Regions from separate parts of the Vibrio sp. VPAP30 genome, predicted to be linked through region 2. Evidence: predicted binding sites of a transcription regulator. Region 2 holds the regulator's gene; each other region holds the start of a gene.
The links. The regulator MetJ, encoded in region 2, represses methionine synthesis genes. The targets are predictions, from matches to a motif close to TTAGACNTNTANANGTCTAA.
Positions count from the first base shown of each region.

Region 1 (7,673 bases), on a different contig from region 2:
ACGACCCTTTAACTAACCAGTTCAAATCATATGACCGATAAACTAAAAGAGGCGTCCAGCCTCTTTTAGTTCACTATGGCTTGCCAATCACACTGTTTTAATTCCATCCAAGTGGCTTTGAGACTGAGTTCTAGCCGTATTAAAAAAAGCTTGTAGATAGCGTTTGTTCTTATCAGCGTTGCGTGTCGCTGCAAATAAACGTCGCCATAGCCCATTGCCTAGTGGAATACTAGAAATAAGCCCTTGTCTTGAAAATTCGCTAATTGCCCAATTAGGTAACGCGGCAACGCCAAGTCCGGCAGAAACCATCTGAATCAACATCAAAGTATTATCCGCCTGTTTCCACCTTGCTGGTTCAATTCCAGCAGGCTGTAAGAAGTGTTTAACTACATCCAAACGAGACTTTTGTACTGGGTAAGAGAGCATGGTTTGTTCAGCAAGATCTTCTGGTTCGATACACTTTTTTTCCGCCAAAGGATGAGAAATTGAAGTGACTAAACGCATCTCAAAATCAAACAAAGGCTCGTAGTGCACTTCCGAGCGCGGCTGAATATCTGAGGTGATGACCAAATCGAGTTCTCCCGCCATCAGGGCAGGCAAAGGTTCGAATCCAAACCCGGAAGAAAAGTCCAACGTTACGCTAGGCCAAGCCACCTGATACTCTTTAAGTGCAGGCATTAACCACTGGAAACATGAGTGGCATTCAATCGCCATGTGCAGTCGACCGTTCACATCCTCTTTCAAGCTCGCAATTTCATTTTCTGCTTTGGCAATTTTAGGCAACACATCATCAGCCAATTTTAGAAAGATCTCACCCTCGGAAGTGAACTTCACCGGGCGAGTTTTACGCAAAAATAGCTGTCCACCAATTCTTGCTTCCAGATCTTTGAGCTGGTGTGACAAGGCCGACTGGGTTAAATGCAGTGTGGTTGCGGTTGCGGTTAGCGAACCAGTATCACGCAAAGTGGTCAATGTTTTCAGATGCTTGAGCTCAATCATGAATTTCCCTCAGATGATGTGTGAACAGCATGAATATTTATAACCTACCTTGTTTTTATAGGGGTGTAAACATCTAGACGTCTATATCATTGGCTGAATATGTTGATGAAGTTGTTGGACCTTGTCTTAAAGACTATGAAATTTTCTAATAAACAAGTTAAGTATTTGGAGATTGTCCAAATTTGATTTTGGCGAGATAGTTTAGCCATCCGGACATCTTGAAGGTGTTCTGCACAGTATTAATAAATTGCAAAATTGAGAATCAGAAGGATCGGCAAGATGACAACGACAACGCATATATTAGGTTATCCTCGCATTGGTAAAAAACGTGAACTGAAATTTGCGCTTGAGAAATACTGGCGTGGCGAAATTGATCAAGCTGAGTTAAAAGCGGTAGGCGCTGAGTTACGTAACAAAAACTGGAATACGCAATCTGAAGCCGGGTTAGAGTTTGTGACTGCAGGTGATTTTGCTTGGTATGATCATGTTCTTACGACTACATTGCTACTAGGACACGTTCCAAAGCGACATCGTGATGGTTTCCCCGATCTAGATACTCTGTTCAAAGTCGGTCGTGGTCAATCTCAAGCGGGATGTGATTGTAGCGGCCATGCGGCCTCAGACATGACTAAGTGGTTTAACACCAACTACCACTATATAGTGCCGGAGTTCAGTCAGGACGATACGTTTGAAGTGAGCTGGCCTCAACTGTTTGAAGAGGTCAACGAAGCTGTGAAAGCTGGTCATAAAGTCAAGCCTGTATTACTTGGTCCTCTGAGCTATCTTTACCTTGGTAAGGAAGTAGAAGAGGGTTTTGATCGCCTGGCTTTGCTACCTCGTCTGTTAACCGCTTATCAGGCAATCTTAGCGAAGCTAGCGAAACAAGGCATTGAGTGGGTACAGATTGATGAACCGATCCTCTCTCTTGAGCTAAATAAGCCATGGCAAGACGCCTTTAAACTTGCGTATCAAGTGATTCGCAGTGATGTGAAGGTTCTGCTCACCACGTATTTTGATTCGGTTAGCGACACGCTTGATAAAGTTGTCGAGCTAGCAGTAGATGGCTTGCACATTGATTTGTCTGCAGCGCCTGAACAACTAGACGCTGTTGTCGAAAAACTACCTGAACATTGGGTGCTGTCTGCTGGTGTGGTTAATGGGCGCAACGTGTGGCGCGCTGACTTGAGCGCTCAACTGGCGTTACTGCAACCGCTTAAAGATAAGCTCGGTGACAAGCTATGGGTAGCGAGCTCGTGTTCACTTCTGCACAGTCCGGTGGATCTAGAATTAGAGCCTGCTCTGACGGAAGAAGTGCGCAGTTGGTTTGCTTTTGCTAAGCAGAAAGTAACGGAAGTGGCACTGCTGGGTAAGGCGCTAGATGGCAGCCAACAAGCTATTTTTGCTTGCGACACCTATAGCGCACCGATTCAAGCACGTAAAACCGCAACTCATGTCAATAAGCCACAAGTTCAAGCGCGTTTAAATAATATTACCAAGTCTTTGGCAGAGCGCAGTGCACCGTATGAAGAGCGTGCAGCTCACCAAAGTGAAGTATTGGGGCTGCCGCTGTTTCCGACTACGACCATTGGCTCTTTCCCGCAAACAAGCGAGATTCGAGTTCAGCGCAGTGCCTATCGCAAAGGTAAATTGTCGCAAACGGAATACGATTTAGCGTTAAAAGACCATATCGCTGATGCGGTTAAACGCCAAGAAGCGTTGGATCTGGATGTCTTGGTTCACGGTGAAGCTGAACGCAACGATATGGTGGAATACTTTGCAGAAAACTTAGCGGGCTTCCAAACTACTATATTTGGTTGGGTACAGAGCTACGGATCTCGCTGCGTTAAGCCTGCCATTGTGGTTGCAGATATTGAACGTGAAAAGCCGATGACAGTGGAATGGTCTATCTATGCTCAGTCTTTAACTGCGAAACAGATGAAGGGCATGCTAACGGGGCCAGTAACGATTCTTTGTTGGACATTCCCACGTGAGGACATCACTCGCAAGCAAATCGCTGATCAACTTGCGCTAGCACTGCGTGATGAAGTGTCAGACTTACAAGGTGCGGGCATTAATATCATCCAAATTGATGAGCCAGCGATTCGTGAAGGTTTGCCACTTAAGAAGCGCGATCATAAAGAGTACTTAGAATGGGCAGTGGACGCGTTTAAGATTTCAGCGGCAAGTGCTAAACCAGAAACTCAAATCCACACTCACATGTGTTACTCAGAGTTTAATGAGATCATTGAATCTGTCGCCGCGCTAGATGCAGACGTGATTACAATAGAAACATCGCGTTCAAACATGGAACTGCTTAAGGCATTTGAAGACTTCAACTATCCAAATGAGATTGGCCCAGGTGTCTATGACATTCACTCACCAAACATTCCAACTAAAGAATGGATCGAAGGCCTACTCAACAAAGCGGCAGAGAAGATTCCGGCGCAGCGGTTATGGGTGAACCCAGATTGTGGACTGAAAACACGTAACTGGGCAGAAACAGAAGCGTCACTGGCCAATATGGTGTTAGCGGCTAAAGAACTTCGCAAAAGCTACAAAGCGTAATTTTGAGCTTTAAAGCAACAAATGCCGACCTCAGGGGTCGGCACTCTCTGTTTACACAATCAACACCAATTAGATTGCTTGGCCATTTACCGTGACTTCTACGTCGATATTCCCGCGTACAGCGTTTGAGTAAGGGCACACTTGATGCGCAACGCGAACCAGTTCGAGCGCTTGTTCTTGAGGTAGATCTATTGAGGCTGCAAGGCTTACCGTTAGCGCAAACCCTCCTTGTTCGTTCGGACCAATCCCAACTTCTGCTGTCACTGGTGCTTCTTTTAGAGCCATTTTACCTTCGCGGGCAACATGCAAAATAGCATTTGAGAAGCAGGCTGAATAACCTGCGGCAAACAGTTGCTCTGGATTGGCAGCAGCGCCGGTGCCGCCCATTTCTTTTGGATAAGCGAGCTCTAGTTCAAGCAAGCCATCATCTGTTTTAACCAAGCCGTTTCTGCCCGCCAGTGCTGTTGCTTTAGTTTTGTATAGTGTCGTCATGTTTGCATCCTTATTTTAAGTTGCGTGCAATTCAATTGCTTGCAATATTAGATCGAAACAAAGCTGGAATGCAAGTATATTGTGCGCAATTTAATTTGAAAGGGTAGTGGAATGAGTTACTGCGATAGTGAGAAACAGCTAACTGAAGAAGAAAGCTTATTGTTAGAGAATCAGGTTTGTTTTCCTCTCTACAGCGCTTCCAATGCGGTGATTCGAACCTATCGCCCGTTATTGGATGCCCTAGACCTCACTTATTCCCAGTATCTTGTCATGATGGTGCTGTGGGAAAGTGATGGGATTAGTGTCAAGGATATTGGTGCAAGATTGCATCTCGATTCTGGTACATTAACCCCGTTATTGAAGCGGCTTGAAGCTAAAGGCTTTGTTCTAAGAGGAAGAAGTGAACTAGATGAAAGAGTTAGGGTGTTAAAACTTAGCGAAGAAGGTAGGAGACTCAAAGAAAGAGCCGTTGCGATTCCCGCAGAGATGAAATGTAAGATTCAGCTCGACCTAGATGAATTAATCCTACTGAAGACATTGTGTGAAAAAGTAATTGTTAAGCTTGAGTAATAACGGGCATTTTAACTGGCTTATCATTAGAAGAAGGAAAATAAATGCTAGAAACGAAAAGACTTCGGCTAAGACAGTGGCAAGATTCAGATATTGAACCCTATTGCCTGATCAATGCTAGCGAGCAGGTGATGCGCTATTTCCCATCCGTTATGACCAAAGAAGAGACCCTAGCTCAAGTAGGACGTGCACGTAGCTATATAGATAACAATGGCTATGGCTTTTGGGCGGTTGAGCTAAAAAGTACTCTAGAGTTTATTGGCTTTGTGGGTCTGCTTGCTCAAAGTGAAGAAAGTGGTTTACCTAACACGCCGTTTGTCGAAATTGGCTGGCGATTAGATTGCAAACACTGGGGTAAAGGCTATGCCCCTGAAGCGGCTCAAGCTGCCTTGGAGTTTGCTTTCACGGAATTGAAGCTAGAGCAGGTTTACTCCTTTACCGCTTTGCCAAACTTACCTTCACAAAGGGTGATGGAAAAAATTGGCATGAGCAACATAGACCAAGATTTTGACCACCCTAAACTACCGAAAGGTCACGAGTTAGAGCGCCACTGCTTATTTAAAATCACTCGCGAGCAGTGGCAATCAGCTCAATAAATGTTGAGGGCCTATACGCGGTTATCACCCGTACTAAAGGCGATAGTTTGGCTGATTTCTGTTAGTGAACGCCCGCTTTCTTGTTGCCAGTGAGCAAAAGCGCTGTTGGCTGCTGCAAGAGAGCGTTTGGTGTCTTTGCCCCCTTCAATGATTTTGTAGTTACGTAGATAGCTTTCAACATCACCTGAGAGGATAAAGGTATCGACTCCCATTTGGCGCAAACTGTATGGGCCTGTGTTGCCACCAAGACGGTTGCCATGCTTCTTGAGATAACTCCATAGCCCCGTAATGTCTTCACTTGGCCAGTTGGCGACCATGTTGGAAAATGAGCCATGTTGTAGGGAAGCTTCGTGTAGCATTTGAGCATTCGCTTGAATGGATTTCACTTTGGCATGATGGCGAATAATTCGAGTATCAGATGCTTTGTTATCCCACTGCTCTTCAGAAAGCATCAAGAGCGGCTCAATCTTAAAAGCAAAGAACACCTCTTCAAAGTTAGGCCATTTGTTTCTCACTACCTTCCAAGAAATGCCGCTTTGAAACACTTTCATACTGAATGCGGATAGCCAACGATCATTGGTAATCTGCATCAGTTGATCCAATGACAATGGCTTAGATAGTAATGACTCTAGGTTTGCTTCCCCACCTTTGCGCTCAGCTGCGCGTTGGTAAATATCGTCGAACTTTTCTAGTGCCACAATGAGGCTCTCCATAATGTCTTTAACCACTTTAGCAAACATACTAACTTTCTAGCTATTGTTTGTCTGTACTAAAAGGGGATTAGAGAGCGTATTTTCAAGGCCTTAAAGCGCTTAACAGATAGTCGGCAAAGGTTCGGTCTTTTAGCGATAACTGTTTGTCTTTATAAACAAGATGAATCGGTTTTGTTGGCAGAGGGAAGTTATCAAGCACTTGCTCAAGCGCGCCTGATTTAAGATCTTGCTCAAGCAAAATGCGAGGCTGCATAACAACCCCCACACCTTTCAAAGCGGCTTGACGAAGTACCTCTCCGTTGTTTGCCATCAACTTGATATGTTGGCGTGAATCCGACTTAGTACTTGGAGTATCTGAAATATCGTGATAGCGAAAACCAAGGCAAGAGTGGCGAGTCAGGTCTTCTGGCTGAATAATCTTGGCATGCCTAGCGAGGTAATCGGGTGAAGCGCAATAGATAAGATCATATTCTCCTAGGTATCTTGCCACCAAGTTGGAGTCTTTTAGCAGACCAATTCTAATAATAAAGTCAGCCTCACTTTTGTATGGGTCAACTACACCGTTGTCTAGCTCCAAATCAATACTGATATCAGGGTATTGAATGATGAAGTCAGACAAAATAGGTGCGAGAGCCTGAGTACCAAAGGTGACAGGTGCGTTGATTTTTACCGTGCCTTTAGGTTTGTTCTGCAAATCATAGATAAGGCTTTCAGTATTGCTGATATCTTCGAGAATTCTCTGGCACTCTTTAAGGTAAATTCTTCCAGAGTCTGTCAAGGTTTGCTTTCTTGTCGTGCGATGAATCAGCGGTGTGTTAAGTAAACTTTCAAGATGTTTTATGTGTCTGCCGACCATGGTTGAAGACATCGAAAAATAGTCCGCGGTAAGGCGAAAGTTGCCTTGTTCTGCGACATGACAAAAAACCTTCATACTGGTGAGCTTGTCCATTAAACACTCTGGGTTGTTAAACAAAAAACATTGTCCTAGTTTAACAATCTGAGCGCTGTAATAACATGATTTGCTTAACGTGAAGAAAATAAGGTTTACTGAATAATGGACTCAACAATTTTTGTCACTGCGGAGCTAAGAGTAAACACTGATGTAGACTTAGCCGTGGCAAGGAAAGCAATTGAACAGTTTTGCTCGGATATGGAGTCGGAGTCAGGCTGCCAACAGGCGACAGCAACGTTTGATGTTAACGACCCTCGACGCGTCATATTGTGGGAGCGATACGACGACCAGTTAGCGATTGAGGCACATTTTGCTATGCCTCATACACAAGCCTTTATCGCTCTAGGTATGACAGAACTGGTCAGTGCAACTAACAGTCACAGAGTGGGAGAAGCATAATGAAGTGGGGCATTCTAGGAACGAGCTTTATCTCTGATGTGATGGCAGCAGCGATTGCGGGGGACAGTGAAAGCGATCTTTATGCGGTTGCAGGCCGAAACCCACAGACGCTTGAAGAATTTGCCAGCAAGCACTCTGTTGCCAAGACGTACCTTTCAATGGATAAGTTGATAGAAGATAGTGACGTTGAGGTGGTTTACATTGCATTGCCGAACCATCTTCACCATGACTATGTCATCAAAGCAGCGCAGAAAGGCAAAGCGATACTGTGCGAGAAATCCCTCTCTATCGATATGGAAAAAACTCATGCCGCATTAGATGCGGTTCGTGAGCACGATGTGTTTTTTGCAGAAGGGTTAATGTATCTTAATCATCCGTTGATTCAAT
Region 1 is NZ_LBLS01000028.1:51,932-59,604, forward strand. Features, by position in the region: gene ZX61_RS12525 (DUF4250 domain-containing protein) at 1-41, shown strand, start outside; gene metR (HTH-type transcriptional regulator MetR) at 88-999, opposite strand; gene metE (5-methyltetrahydropteroyltriglutamate--homocysteine S-methyltransferase) at 1,279-3,564, shown strand; gene ZX61_RS12540 (organic hydroperoxide resistance protein) at 3,634-4,056, opposite strand; gene ZX61_RS12545 (MarR family winged helix-turn-helix transcriptional regulator) at 4,168-4,626, shown strand; gene ZX61_RS12550 (GNAT family N-acetyltransferase) at 4,671-5,222, shown strand; gene ZX61_RS12555 (DNA-3-methyladenine glycosylase I) at 5,234-5,920, opposite strand; gene ZX61_RS12560 (LysR substrate-binding domain-containing protein) at 6,018-6,884, opposite strand; gene ZX61_RS12565 (putative quinol monooxygenase) at 6,990-7,286, shown strand; gene ZX61_RS12570 (Gfo/Idh/MocA family protein) at 7,286-7,673, shown strand, end outside.
Region 1: a site for MetJ is predicted at 1,065-1,084, ahead of metE (5-methyltetrahydropteroyltriglutamate--homocysteine S-methyltransferase). Genes of this name have one in related genera too.

Region 2 (7,673 bases):
GGCAGCACCGTCAGCAGCGTTCTTATCGCCGCGGCCAAGCCATTTGTAACCTGCTAGAGCTGCCCCCTCGGTAACTCGAGAAAATGACATTGCTAAATCGCGTTTCATGAAGACTCCAAAGTAGTAGGAAAGAGAGAAAAACAAAAACGGGCGGATCTTATCACATCATAAAGGAAACGTTTGCTTTTTTGCTCAAACAGCCATTGAACTGGATCAATCTAACGGGTTAAATTATTAAATAGATGCCGCTTGCTTGAGAGATGTAAAGCTATTGTCAATTTGCGCTGTTTTTTTAATCGAATGGCAAAAAAACTACAATATAGGGCGTGTTTATCCGCTCTCGGCTGAGTAGAATGGTTACAAATGGTTTTGGAACATAGGTGACCAAAACCTTGTCCGAATAATAGATAGGTAGGCTAAGATGTCTTTTGAAGTATTAGAACAACTAGAAGCAAAAATCCAAACTGCAGTAGATACAATTGCTCTTCTACAAATGGAAGTTGAAGAACTAAAAGAAGAGAAAGAGCAACTGGCGACAGAAGCAAGTGAATTGCGTAACAATCGTGAAGAGCTAGAGCAGAAAGCTCAACAGATGCAGCAAGAGCATTCTGCTTGGCAAGAGCGCATCCGTAACCTGCTAGGCAAGATGGATGAAGTAGAGTAATTGCTACTTATATTTGATAAGGCTGAACTAAGGTTCAGCCTTTTCGCTTTTTAATGGAAGTGAATGTTAAGCTTTAGGGCGAACGCCTAAGGTGTGGCATAGAGCGTAGGTCATTTCAGCACGGTTTAGGGTATAGAAATGGAAATCCTTAACGCCTTCACGACTGAGTGTACGTACCATATCGATAGCTTGACTGGCTCCCACTAGTTGCCGAGTCGTTGGGTCATCATCAAGTCCCTCAAATTGTTTTGCCATCCAGCCTGGAACTTTTACGTTGTTTTGCGCCGCAAAGCGCGATGCTTGCTTGAAGTTTGAAACTGGTAAAATTCCCGGCACGATCTCGACATCAATTCCCGCAGCGACACAACGATCACGAAAACGTAGGTAACTCTCAACATCAAAAAAGAACTGGGTAATTGCGCGGTTGGCTCCTGCATCGACCTTGCGTTTTAGGTTAAGCAGATCAGCTTGAGCACTTTTGGCTTCAGGGTGAACTTCTGGGAAAGCTGCGACTGAAATATCGAAATTATGGCGCTCTTTTAGCAAGGTTACGAGATCAGACGCGTACATATCGGGTTTACCGCCACCTGGTGGGATGTCTCCACGCAGTGCTACGATGCTTTGGATGCCATTTGCCCAGTAGTCGTCGGCTATTTGAATAAGCTCTTCACGAGAGGCATCAATACAAGTTAGATGGGGTGCCGCAACTAGACCTGTTTGATCTTTTATCTCTTTGATAATTGAATGCGTTCTATCACGTTCACCCGAGTTTGCACCATAGGTTACAGAGACAAATTTCGGTTGCAGAGTTTTAAGGCGATGCACCGAGTTCCAAAGTGTTTCTTCCATCTTTTCACTGCTCGGTGGAAAAAATTCAAATGACACATTGATATTGTCAGACAGCTCGGCGATATTCTGATTTAAGGCGTCGATATGACTCGCATGTGTGTATCCCATCTTACTCTCCCTGTGGCCACCTTGTGCCGATAAAGCTCTAAATTTTCAACCGACGTTTAGACGTCTATATGTCTACAGAATGTAATGAATACGATTTAATGTCAATAATGTGATTATGAATATTTTTCAACTTAATCATGAGATGGTTTCAAGTTTAGTTGAAGTTAGTTCATATAGGTGGATAAGGTAGTGAAAAGGGCGCTGAGGTTGGAGCGCCCTTATTGATTACAGTAAGCTTGAAAGTAAGTTTAAATCAGATTGAATCGCGCCAGCGGTGACTTCTCGGCCTGCACCTGGCCCTCTGATTACTAGCGGGTTGTCTTTGTACCACTTACTCTCGATGGCAAATATATTGTCACACGGTAAGAGGTTGGCGAGAGCGTGCTCTTTACTCAACGCTTCAACCCCCACAGTCGAAGAGCCATTTTTCTCTAAACGAGCCACATAACGAAGCACCTTGCCTTCGCGTTGTGCTTTCTCAAGGCGCTCTGCAAGAAGTTCGCTAAGTAGTGTACTCCTATCTAAAAACTCATCTAGGGATAGCTTAGAGAGCTCTACAGGTACTAGGCTTTCTACCTTTACCGCTTCCGGTTCAAGTGCGAGGCCAGATTCACGGGCTAAGATTACCAATTTTCGCATAACGTCTGAACCGTCTAAGTCACTTCGAGGGTCGGGCTCCGTTAAACCTTGTTGCCACGCTAGGTCTACCAGTTCTGCGAAAGGAACGCTGCCATCGTATTGTTGAAATAGCCACGAGAGGGTGCCTGAGAAAATACCTGATAACGCGATAATGTCATCGCCGCTTTCACGTAGGTCTCGAACCGTGTGGTTAATTGGCAGCCCTGCTCCAACTGTTGCGTTGTAAAGCCAGTGACGATTGATCTTAGCGAAGGCGTCTTGAACCTGATGATAGTATTGGCTAGAGGCTGAACCCGCGACTTTATTGGCCGAGATAAGGTGCATGCCCTGTTCTGCAATTTCTATGTAACGCTGGGCCAAGGTTTGACTAGCGGTGACATCCAAAACAACAAGATCATCATAACCTTGGATGGCACCGAGCTTTTCAATCCAGTCGCTTCCTTCATGGCTAATCGCTTCGTCGTCGAAATGAGCGCCGACTTGGCTTGCATCTATTCCTTTAGGGTCGAACCAATAAGTTTGGCTATCTATCACGGCCACTAACTCAAAGTTCATACCATGACGCTTTTCGAGTTCAGTTTTTTGTTCGGTGAACAGTTCCAACCAGCTTGAACCGATATTGCCTTTACCACACAAGGCAATCGCAACACGTTTCTGGGCTTGAAACAATTGGCTATGAATGGCTTTTACTAAGGGCTTTGTATCGGTTGTTCGTAAAACGGCAACTAAGCTAAGTCCAGACAATGACTCGGAAATAAATTCGACAGGTGAAGACTTCAATTGTTGGTAAAAGCCGTAGCAGTGGTTGGCATTTTTGGTCACGCCAGCCCCGACTGCAGCTACCATTGAGTACCCTTCTCTAAGCTTTATTTCCGCTTCAATTGCCGCATCTTGCAGATACTCTAGAGCACCACCGACAATTTCACTTGTGTAAGCTAGGCGGAGACATTGTTGATCGGGTTGAGACTCATAGGCAAGGGGCACAAGCTGTGCACGCTTGAGGCTTGCAAGTACTTCACTTTCAACTCGCTGGAAGTCATGACCAGAGGTGAAATATAATTGAATTAGCAGTACTTCATCGAGTGAGGAGATAATTTTTGCACCACGACCAGACGCGAGAACACGCTCAATGCGTGTTGAACCAGATTCAGGCTGGTAGCTACAGCGTAGGTGTAAGTCCATAGCGCTCTGAGCAACAGGCTGTAGCGTTCGGCTATGAAGCACTGGTGCAGCAAGCCTTGCGAGTTCACTGGCTTCATCTAAACGTAACAACGGTAATAAGCAGGCATCAGAGACTAATCTTGGGTCTGCACTGTATACGCCGGCTACATCGCTCCAAATTGTCACACGGTATGCTTCTGCAAGAGCACCAATAACGGTTGCCGAATAGTCTGAACCATTACGACCTAAGAGAACCGTATGCCCTTGGTCATCTTGAGCCATGAAACCAGTAATCACGACTCTGTGCTGGGCATGCTGGACTAAGACTTCTTTAATCAGTGGGTAAGAAGCTCCAAAGTCGACTTCAGGTTGAGTGCCTGCTTCTGCACGCAGGAATGCACGTGCATCTTGGGTGACAGCAGGTAAAGCATGTTGATTGAGCAGAGCAGCCAATAAGCGTGACGACCAAACCTCGCCATGACCTAAAATAGCGGCTTTTTCAGCATTATTAAGTGGGTAAGTAAGTTCGCCTAAAGTGCTGAATTCATCGTTTAAGATTGCAAGTAACTGCTCTTTTTCCTCGCTTTCAATGAGCGCCTCAACCAGCTCGGTTTGAAATTGACGCAATGCTTGAAGCTCTTCATGGGCGATTCGTCCATCGTTGCTAAGTGCTTCAATAAAGGTGATCAGACGGTTGGTGGTTTTGCCTGCTGCTGAAACCACGATCAGATCTTCGGCTTGGGAGTATTCTTTTAAGATATCGACTACACGACGATAGCATTCAGGGTCAGCAAGGCTACTTCCACCAAATTTATGTAGTTGACGCTGAGTAGACATTAGAAGGCTTCCTTAGCTTTCGAAAAAGCTTGTTCAAGGTCAGCAATTAAGTCATCGGCATCTTCAAGCCCGACAGATAGGCGCAGCAATTGCTGTGAGACACCTGCTTCGGTAAGGGCTTCTTCGCCCATCACCCTGTGTGTCATGGACGCTGGATGACAGATTAGGCTTTCAACTCCGCCGAGAGATTCGGCAAGAGAAAAAAGTTCTAGCTCACCAACAAAGAATTTAAGCTGTTCAAAGCTGCCTGCAAACTCAAAACTTAGCATTGAACCAAAGCCTGACTGTTGTTTCTTGGCGATCTCATGACCTGGGTGCTCCGGCAAGCTCGGATGATAGATACGACCGACTAACTCTTGCGTCTGTAAGAAGCTTAAAATTTGACTAGAGCTTTCTTCATGCACCTTCATACGTGCACCCAGAGTACGGATGCCGCGTAGTGTCATGTAACTATCAAACGGTGTCCCTGTCGCACCGATACAGTTTCCCCACCAAGCGAGCTCTTCTGCATGTTCTTCGGTTTTAGTAATGATGACCCCACCGATAACATCTGAGTGACCATTGATGTACTTGGTTGTTGAGTGAACAACGAAGTCAGCGCCGAGGTCTAAAGGTTTTTGGAACACAGGTGTCAAAAAGGTGTTGTCGACAGCGACCAGAGATCCCACTTGTTTTGCACTTTCACATACGTTGGCAATGTCGACTACGCGTACTAGCGGGTTAGATGGCGTTTCTAGCAGGATAAGTTTTGGCTTTTTGGCAATGGCAGCATTCAACGCTTGCTCATCTGACTGATCGACAAACTCAACTTTAAAGTCACCTTTATTAGCACGAGTATTAAATAGGCGATAGGTACCACCATAACAGTCGTGAGGAGCGACGATTAAGTCATCTGGACCTAAGAAAGCTGATACCCATAGGTTCAAAGCCGAAGTGCCACAGTTAGTCACTACGGCACCTTTGCCGGATTCTAGTTCAAACAGCGCTGTTTCTAGCAGCCCACGGTTTGGGTTACCTGAACGCGTGTAATCATATTTAGGAACATCCCCAAACGCAGGAAAGCCATAATTAGTCGAGAGGTAAATCGGTGGAACAACAGCGTGATGCTGGGTGTCAGATTCGATGCCAGTACGTACCGCGATTGTGGCTGGTTTGCGGGTGCTCATAAGTGTTTCCTTTCGAACTTTAGTGACTTCTATTTGGGAATACGCTATACCTTTATCGTGTTAGATATATGTTATTCCTATCCCATACCTTTCCACTTTACTTGTCATTTTTGTGGCCGTCAACACTTCTAGACGTCCGTATGTCTTTGCTTGTGGCTATAAATACCGCTAAAATTGGGGATTCTATTTTCAACCATAAAAAATAACGAAAGGTGCGCAATGGCAGATTGGAATGGCGAATACATTAGCCCATATGCTGAGCATGGAAAGAAAAGCGAACAAGTAAAAAAGATTACAGTTTCTATTCCATTGAAAGTATTAAAGGTTTTGACTGATGAGCGTACACGTCGTCAGATTAATAACCTGCGCCACGCAACAAACAGTGAGCTATTGTGTGAAGCTTTTTTGCATGCATATACCGGGCAGCCACTGCCGACCGACGAAGATTTACGTAAAGACCGCCCGGACGATCTTCCTGCTGAAGTGAAAAAACTGATGACAGAGATGGGCATTGAGTTCGAATCTTTCGACGAATAATTAAAATAATCGCACCAAATTTTCGCACGCTGACGAAATTGAAATTCAAAAAAACCGCTGTTAAGACAGCGGTTTTTTCATCATTGGTCAGATTACTCAGCCATATAGTTTTCTGGCATCTCAATGCGAGCGACACCTGAATCAACAGCTGCTTGAGCAACGGCTTTAGCAACGCGTGGCAGCAGGCGTGGGTCCATTGGTTTTGGAATGATGTAACCAGGACCAAATGACAGCGCATCAACTCCGGCAGCCGACAGCACTTCTGCTGGCACTTGTTCCTTTGCTAGCAGACGAATAGCGTCTACGGCTGCAAGTTTCATTTCATCGTTAATTTCACTTGCGCGCACGTCTAGCGCACCACGGAAGATGAATGGGAAACATAGCACGTTGTTAACCTGGTTAGGGTAATCACTACGACCAGTACCCATGATCAGATCGCTGCGTACTTCGTGAGCGAGTTCAGGTTTGATCTCTGGATCTGGGTTTGAACAAGCAAATACAACCGGTTTGTCTGCCATTAGAGCTAGTGCTTCTGGGGAGAGTAAGTTGGGACCTGATACACCAAGGAATAGGTCTGCACCATCAATCACGTCTTCTAATGTGCGTTTGTCGGTATTGTTGGCAAATAGCTGCTTGTATTCATTTAGGTCGTCACGACGAGTATGGATAACCCCTTTACGGTCAAGCATGTAGATTTTCTCACGCATAGCACCGCATTTTATCAGTAGCTCCATACACGCTACTGCTGCTGCCCCCGCACCAAGACACACAATGGTGGCGTCTTCTAACTTCTTTCCTTGAAGTTCAATAGCATTGAGCATACCCGCTGCGGTAACAATCGCCGTACCGTGTTGGTCATCATGGAATACCGGAACGTCACAACGTTCAATTAGCTGCTTTTCAATTTCGAAACAGTCTGGTGCTTTGATGTCTTCTAAGTTAATGCCACCAAAAGTATCGGCGATATTAGCAACAGTATCGACAAATTCTTCTATAGTACGGTGTTTTACTTCAATGTCGATCGAGTCTAAACCAGCGAAGCGTTTGAAAAGTAGAGATTTACCTTCCATTACAGGTTTAGAAGCTAGAGGACCTAAGTTGCCAAGGCCAAGAATCGCCGTACCGTTTGAAATAACCGCAACCATGTTGCCTTTTGACGTGTACTTGTAGACGTTGTCAGCATTTTGTGCGATTTCACGTACTGGTTCTGCAACACCAGGGCTATAAGCAAGAGCAAGGTCTTTGGCTGTTTCTGCTGGTGTTGTCAGCGCAACTTCAATTTTACCCGGAGTCGGGTAAGCATGGTAGTCCAATGCTTGCTGACGAAATTGTTCTTCAGGGGATACTTCTTGGCGATTGTCGTCTGACATAGGTGTAGGTACTCATTAATAATTATATGGAAAGGGGGAATCCATTCTAGAGTAACTAAGTCAAGCTGCCTAGGTCGGAATGCGAGCCAAAGCAATAAAAAGTAGTAAATGACTGGAGATAAGACCAGATGAACAGAGATATGGCTAGCGAATATCAAAATTAATAATAGATTACTCTGCAAAATGGCTATTGCTTGAGTGACAGGTAACAAAAAAGGACGCCTGGGCGTCCTTTTTAGATTCGGCTAAGAAGAAATTACTTCTTGCTTGATAGAGCACCGAAACGCTTGTTGAAGCGATCAACACGGCCGCCTGTATCAACGATACGTTGCTTACCAGTGT
Region 2 is NZ_LBLS01000010.1:1,685-9,357, forward strand. Features, by position in the region: gene glpX (class II fructose-bisphosphatase) at 1-108, opposite strand, end outside; gene zapB (cell division protein ZapB) at 422-664, shown strand; gene metF (methylenetetrahydrofolate reductase) at 731-1,621, opposite strand; gene ZX61_RS01545 (bifunctional aspartate kinase/homoserine dehydrogenase II) at 1,847-4,258, opposite strand; gene ZX61_RS01550 (O-succinylhomoserine (thiol)-lyase) at 4,258-5,424, opposite strand; gene metJ (met regulon transcriptional regulator MetJ) at 5,644-5,961, shown strand; gene ZX61_RS01560 (malic enzyme-like NAD(P)-binding protein) at 6,054-7,331, opposite strand; gene rpmE (50S ribosomal protein L31) at 7,588-7,673, opposite strand, start outside.

Region 3 (7,673 bases), on a different contig from region 2:
TTTCTTTGCTCTAGAAACTCTAGCGCTTTAGCAATCACTTGCCTATTGTCGTAATTGATAGAAGACACCTCATCAGTGTCCATAGCGATGACCACTGTACGATTATGCCAACTCGCGAGTTTAGCGATATCGAAACCACTGAATCCAAACACAATCACACCATCAACATTACGCTTTTTCAGCACGTCTAAATGTTCATTTGTCTTGTCACGATCAAACTGACTCTCCATGATGACGACATCATAGCCCGTCCTATATAACGTATTGAGCATACTGCCCACCGCTTTGTTTTCTGATGGCGAATCGAGACGAGAGATGATCACTCCGACCACTTTTTGGCTCCCCCCACGCATCGCCTGAGCCGACTTTGATGGGACATAACCTGATTCTTGAATCACCTGCTCCACTTTGGCACGTGTTTCAGGTTTAACCTTAGGGTCATTGGTTAAAACACGAGAGACCGTCGACTTTCCCACACCGGACAGTCGCGCAATATCAAGAATGGTTAGTTTTTTGCTCATATAATAGTGATTCTAGTCGTTGATCATTAAAAGGAGGCTCTCGCCTCCTGACAAGCTATCGTAAAAGATCTATTGGGTAATACAGTTTTTGTAGACAACTTGACCTAAGTCGAGACGTGCTTCTTTACCTTTGGTATAGAGCGTCACAAAATTTTGTATTTCTGCTGTGCCATCATGAAGAATATACTTGGTCCCCGACCCAGAAGGCACTTGAATCATCCTATAGTCTCTTTTCGGAAGCCTAAGTAGCGCTGTGTCGTCATTGGGCATTAACGCTAACTCAAATGTCTCACCAGCACTGCACTGATAAAACATAAAATCGCCCTGATAGTGATTTTCTCTTTCCATTGCAGTAAAAGAGCACCCAGATAGGCTCAATGCTAGGACTGTTGTAAACAATACACGATGTTTCATGATTCCCTCCAAACAAGACAAAGGCCGTCCGTGGCAGCCTTTCTCAGTTTATTTCGCTAGATACGCTGGAACCTGTTTAATACTATCTAGTACTACCGAGGCAATCGCCTCTCCCTTATCAGTGACAGGTTTCCCCGTACGAACAAGGATCATGGTGCCAACACCTGCGGCCTTTGCCGCCATCATATCTTCTGCTTTATCGCCAACCATGACTGAATTAGCCATATCAATTTTTAAGAAGTCACGAGCTGAAATAAACATCCCAGGTTTTGGCTTGCGGCATTCGCAGTCTTGCTTGTACTTCCCTATGCCATGCTCAGCATGATGCGGACAGTAATAAATACCATCAAACTCAACACCATTGTCGACGAAGTTCCAATCCATCCACTGAGTTAATGAAAGAAAGCGATCTTCGCTAAATTTACCACGAGCAATGCCTGACTGATTTGTCACCAATACGAGCTGGTAACCCATTTCTTTGAGTTTCTTAGCGGCATCAAAAACACCATCAATAAACTCAAAATCGTGCTCGTCGTGGACATAGCCATGGTCGACATTAATCACGCCATCTCGGTCTAAAAAGACTGCTGGTTTTGCCAAAATATGCTTCTCATTTTTACATTATTTACTAAGAATTATTGCACGCTTTATTTCTTTCATCACTATCTAATTACCAATCGATTGAGCAAAAAATACGTTTAGACGTCTAGACGTAAAAATATCTATTGACACAAAACACGTGAGACCATAGCATCATCTACTAAATGAGATGTAGCTCGATATTATCTGCTGCTCTTCATCTAATCTGATAGCGAGTCCCTCGATGATTGAAATTAATCAAGTAAATAAGGTGTTCCACCAAGGTAATAAGGAAATACATGCCTTAAAGGAAATAAACCTTCATATCCCACAGGGAACCATCTTTGGTGTTATTGGCTCATCGGGAGCAGGAAAAAGTACGCTTATACGTTGTGTAAACATGCTAGAAGCACCAACGACAGGATCGATTGTTGTTGACGGTGTCGATCTAACAAAGTTAGGTAAATCTCAACTCAGCGAAGCTCGCCGTAATATTGGCATGATCTTCCAACACTTTAACTTGCTGTCATCACGTACCGTATTTGGCAATGTTGCTCTACCACTAGAGCTGGCAAGCCAAAACAAGGCGCACATCACGAGTAAAGTGACAGAGCTATTAAAGCTCGTTGGTCTTGAAGATAAGCATGAAAGCTATCCTGCAAATTTAAGTGGAGGTCAAAAGCAGCGTGTCGCGATTGCCCGTGCTCTCGCGTCAGATCCAAAAGTCCTGCTGTGTGATGAGGCCACCAGCGCGCTTGATCCTGCAACGACACAATCGATTCTTGAGCTACTCAAGGAGATCAACCGCAAGCTAAATATTACGATGCTTTTGATTACTCACGAAATGGACGTTGTTAAAAGCATCTGCCACGAAGTCGCTATCATTGGTGGTGGTGAGCTAGTCGAAAAAGGCACGGTAGGCGAAATCTTCGCTCATCCTAAGACAGAACTGGCGCATCAGTTCATTCGTTCTACTTTGGACCTTTCGATTCCAGAAGATTACCAAGTTCGTATACAAGAGACGCGTGTAGAAGGCAGTTACCCATTGGTTCGTCTAGAGTTTACAGGCGCAACGGTTGATGCGCCGCTAATGACGCAAATTGCTCGAAAATTCAACATTGATGTCAGTATTTTGAGTTCTGACCTTGATTACGCCGGCGGTGTCAAATTCGGCATGATGGTCGCTGAGCTATTTGGTAATGAGCAAGATGACAACGCAGCGATTGAGTTCCTGCGTGAGCACAACGTAAAAGTAGAGGTACTGGGCTATGTCCTTTAATGAAATTTCACAGTGGCTGAGCTTAAACAGCAATCTACTTATCGGCGCTACTTGGGAAACCCTCTACATGGTGGCAGTTGCGGGTATTGTTGGCTTCGCAGTTGGTATTCCACTCGGCGTTATTCTGCATATCACTAAGAAAGGTGGCTTACTTGAAAACACCAAACTCAATAGTGTACTTGGTGCTATCGTTAACGTAGGTCGTTCAGTCCCTTTCCTAGTCTTGATGGTTGCCATTATTCCGGTCACCAAGGTAATCGTTGGTACCTTTATCGGTACAACGGCGGCGATTGTCCCACTGACCATTGGCGCAATCCCATTTGTAGCTCGTCTTATTGAAGGCGCACTGCTGGAAGTACCTACAGGTTTAGTGGAAGCTGCTCAATCCATGGGAGCGACACCTGTTCAGATTATTTCTAAGGTACTGCTTCCAGAAGCAATGCCAACTATCGTTAACTCGGTAACGATTACGCTCGTCACACTTGTCAGCTACTCCGCAATGGCAGGTACTGTTGGAGGAGGTGGTTTAGGCGACGTTGCGATTCGCTACGGCTTCCACCGCTACGATGTGGTTATCATGGCAGTCACCGTTGTGATGCTTATCGTGTTAGTGCAAATCATTCAATCAATTGGTGATGCGATTGTCCGTCGCGTTGATCACCGCTAAAAATAAAGAAAATAATACTCGCAGATTTAATTTATAAGGAGATAGTGATGAAATTCAGTTTTAAAGGTCTACTGACTATCGCAGCTGCTGCATCAGCATTAGTACTAGCAGGCTGTGGCGAAAAAGAAGCCGATACCAGCAAAATCAAAGTTGGTGTAATGGCAGGTGCAGAAGCACAAGTTGCTGAAGTTGCGGCTAAAGTCGCTAAAGAAAAATACGGCCTAAATGTAGAGCTAGTAACATTTACTGATTACGTGACTCCAAACGCAGCGCTAGACGACGGCTCGATTGACCTCAACGCGTTCCAACACAAGCCATACCTAGATCAGCAAGTTACCGATCGCGGTTACAAACTGACGATTGCTGGTAACACTTTTGTGTACCCAATCGCGGGTTACTCTAAGCAAGTGAAATCAGTTGATGAGATTCAAGATGGAGCACGTATCGCAGTACCTAACGATCCAACAAACCTAGGTCGTTCACTGCTTCTGCTTGAGCAACAGGGTCTGCTGAAACTGCGTGAAAACGTTGGTCTACTAGCGACAGTACGTGACATCGTTGAAAACCCGAAAAACATTACTATTGTTGAGCTAGATGCTGCACAGCTACCACGCTCTCTAGATGACGTTGCGCTTTCTGTTATCAACACGACTTACGCAAGCTCTATCAACCTAACGCCACAAAAAGACGGTGTATTTGTTGAAGACAAAGAGTCTCCATACGTAAACCTTATCGTGTCACGCGAAGATAATGCGCAAGCAGAAAACGTACAGAACTTTGTTAAGTCTTACCAAACTGAAGAAGTTTACTCAGCGGCTTCTGACATATTCAAAGGCGGCGTAGTAAAGGGTTGGTAATTACTCGCCTGCGCTAATGATTACGAACAGGGCTGACATTGCATCAGCCCTATTATTTGTTCTCGGTTTTTAGCCCATCGAAGTAGTTGTCAATAATCATCTCGTAGCGCCCATCATCTTTCATCTCCCTTAACACCTGATCAAATCTATCTCTCAGCCACTGGTGTTGGCGCAGTTTGGAAAAAGCGATATAGCTTGGCGTTGCCTCGATTGGAGGCGAAAGGATCTCTAATACCTCTTCCATTTGTTCGCTGGCAAGAATACTCCGCGCACCAAAATCATTATTGACCCAAACATCAGCACGCCCCGTCCTGACCAAGCGAGCACAATCTTCGGTGCGATTACGCCAAAATACGAGTCTAAAGCGACCGTTAGCCAGTAAGGCGTCCATCTTTTTGCCGTAACTGACTCGATTGACCGCGCAAATAGCGATATCTGACACGTCACGAACTAAAAAATCATAGCTACTGATTTTGCTGTTGGCTTTCACTACTAGACTAATATTCTGGGTAAATAATATCTCATGACTATAATCGGCGAATTTCTCGCGGGTCGGATTTTTAAAAGCGGTAAAGATAGCGTCTGCACGGCCAAATTCAACATTACTCAGTGCTCTTGCCCAAGGTAACACTTCTATGGTGATCGGCACATTGAGCTCATCAAATACTGCTTCAACTAGCTCTACCGCCACGCCTGTTAGCTCCCCTTTTTTACTAACTATATAGGGTGGGTAGTCAAGCGTTACTAGCTGAATAGAGGTTGAACTCAATGCCTGAAAAGAGCACAACCAAACCAATATGGATAAAACCCATTGCTTATTCATACTCGTTAAGCATACTTAGAGGCTAAGATTAGCTTGAGCAAAACTTGATACCAGAGTGCACTGAGTTTGAATCACCATTTCACCTCCAAAGCATACAGCTACAAAGGTAAGTAAAGTTCACCGCTATCACTTGTCAACTTATCAAAGAGCAACGGAAAACCTTAATATACAAAAAAGCCGGAACAATACGCTCCGGCCAAATCATTCAGTAAAATACGTATTATTAAGGCGTATAGTACGTTGCCGCACCTGGACCTACAGGTAGACCCAAGATAAACACCCAAATGTAGAACAGTAAACTCCAACCGATGATGAAGCAGATTGAGTAAGGTAACATGGTTGCGATTAACGTACCGATACCTAGGTTTTTCATGTAACGTGTTGCTACAGCAAGAATAAGACCAAAATAGCTCATCATAGGTGTGATGATGTTTGTTGTAGAGTCACCGATACGGTAGGCCGCCTGAATGGTCTCTGGTGCGTAGCCCACTAGCATTAACATTGGTACAAAGATAGGTGCTGTCACTGCCCACTGCGCAGAAGCAGAACCAATCATTAAGTTAATGAAGCCACACATAAGAATGAAAGCAAAGAACAGCATTGGCCCAGTTAGACCAATCTCTTGCAGGAAGCTTGCACCTGCAACCGCAAAGACTTGACCAAAGTTAGTCCACTTGAAGAATGCAACAAACTGAGCCGCAAAGAATACCAATACGATGTACATGCCCATAGAAGACATCGACTTCGCCATAGCATCGATTACGTCGCGATCCGTCTTCATCGTACCGACAACTTTACCGTAAACAAAGCCCGGTACTGCAAAAAAGACAAAGATAAAGGCAACAATACTCTTCAGGAATGGTGAGCCAGCGATTGTCCCTGAATCAGAACGCAAAATACCGTCGGCTGGAACCACAGTCCATGCAAGTAATGCAGATACAACCAGTACAGCAAGGCCCGCTAGCTTAAGAGCTTTCTTTTCAATGTCTTTTAGTTTACCCATAGAGTCGTTAGACAAATCTTCTGACGCTTCCTCATCATTGTATTTGCCTAATTTCGGCTCAACGATTTTTTCAGTAACAAAAGCACCAGTGATTGCAATGAAGAAAGTCGACACAAACATGAAGTACCAGTTAACTTCTGGTCCTACAGTGTAAGTTGGATCGATCATTTGCGCTGCAGTTTCTGTAATACCAGAAAGCAATGGGTCAACAGTACCGATCAGCAGGTTTGCAGAGTAACCACCAGATACACCCGCAAATGCCGCAGCAAGACCTGCGAGAGGGTGACGACCTAAGGAGTGAAATAGCATCGCTGCTAGCGGGATAAGTACCACATAACCTAGCTCAGATGCAGTATTAGAAATGATACCTGCGAATACAACCGTTACCGTTACCATGCGCTTAGATGCGCCCATGACCATACCACGCATTGCCGCTGACAATAGGCCAGAGTGTTCAGCAATCGCGACACCTAGCATTGCGACTAGTACAGTACCTAATGGTGCGAAGCCAACAAAGTTTTTCACTAAGTTAGTAACGATTAACTCCAAGCCATCAGCATTTAATAAGCTGACAACGTGAATCATGCCGTCTGCTGCACGACCTTTCGCGCCTTCAGGACGTGGGTCAATAACAGAAACTTCAAAGTAACCGGCAATACCAGATAGCACTAAGATTGCTAAACAGAAGATGGCGAAAAGTGTGATGGGATGGGGCAATAGGTTCCCCAAATATTCAACAGCGTCTAAGAAGCGCGTAAATAGTGGCTTCTTCGGTGAATTTTGTTTAATTGAAGCAGATGAACTCATCTGTTCCCTCCTTGTAGTTATTCCTGTGCAAATGTGACAAAAATGTTCAAAATGCCAGCGCAGGGTACTCGACAAAACACTCAATTAGAAATGCATAATGTTACAAAGTGTGTAATGAATCATATTATTTAACGGGTTTTGCACAAATAATTAGCAAATATCACTAAAACAAAACCAAATGACAGAATTATAATTTATATAAATACATTCATTCTGTTTATTTAATGACCTTTAAGTCGTTGATTGGTATAAGGAGGAAACTCAACCACCAAAGAGAGGCATAAACAACGCTTATCTATAGCCGAGCACTCTGATGGTTTAATAGCAGGGGAAAAGTCTCAAACTGCGATAGTCAAAAATGAGAGCTTTATCCGTTTGAGAATGGAGGCTACTTTTGCACCGCTTTAAATCTTGGATTGGTTTTGCAGATAACGTACAGACGCCCTCTTCTCTTGACGATTTGACAATCAGGATGGCGATTTTTAGCGCTCTTAAGAGATTTTACGACCTTCATTTACTCGCCTCCTTTAGAAAACTGACCAAATCGACGCTTAAAGTTAGCGACACGGCCTTCCTGATGAATGACACGCTGTTTACCTGTGTAGAAAGGGTGGGACTTTGAAGAGACTTCAATCGTAAAGTACGGGTAGGTTTTGCCATCTTTCCACTCAATAGTGCGGTCAGTTTGTAATGTCGAACCGATAAGGAAATACTCATCAATGC
Region 3 is NZ_LBLS01000035.1:2,871-10,543, reverse strand. Features, by position in the region: gene treR (trehalose operon repressor TreR) at 1-521, opposite strand, end outside; gene ZX61_RS14900 (MliC family protein) at 591-935, opposite strand; gene gmhB (D-glycero-beta-D-manno-heptose 1,7-bisphosphate 7-phosphatase) at 984-1,535, opposite strand; gene metN (methionine ABC transporter ATP-binding protein MetN) at 1,759-2,793, shown strand; gene ZX61_RS14885 (methionine ABC transporter permease) at 2,783-3,460, shown strand; gene ZX61_RS14880 (MetQ/NlpA family lipoprotein) at 3,508-4,317, shown strand; gene ZX61_RS14875 (substrate-binding periplasmic protein) at 4,370-5,140, opposite strand; gene ZX61_RS14870 (AbgT family transporter) at 5,364-6,950, opposite strand; gene ykgO (type B 50S ribosomal protein L36) at 7,339-7,464, opposite strand; gene ZX61_RS14860 (type B 50S ribosomal protein L31) at 7,465-7,673, opposite strand, start outside.
Region 3: a site for MetJ is predicted at 1,634-1,653, ahead of metN (methionine ABC transporter ATP-binding protein MetN). Genes of this name have one in related genera too.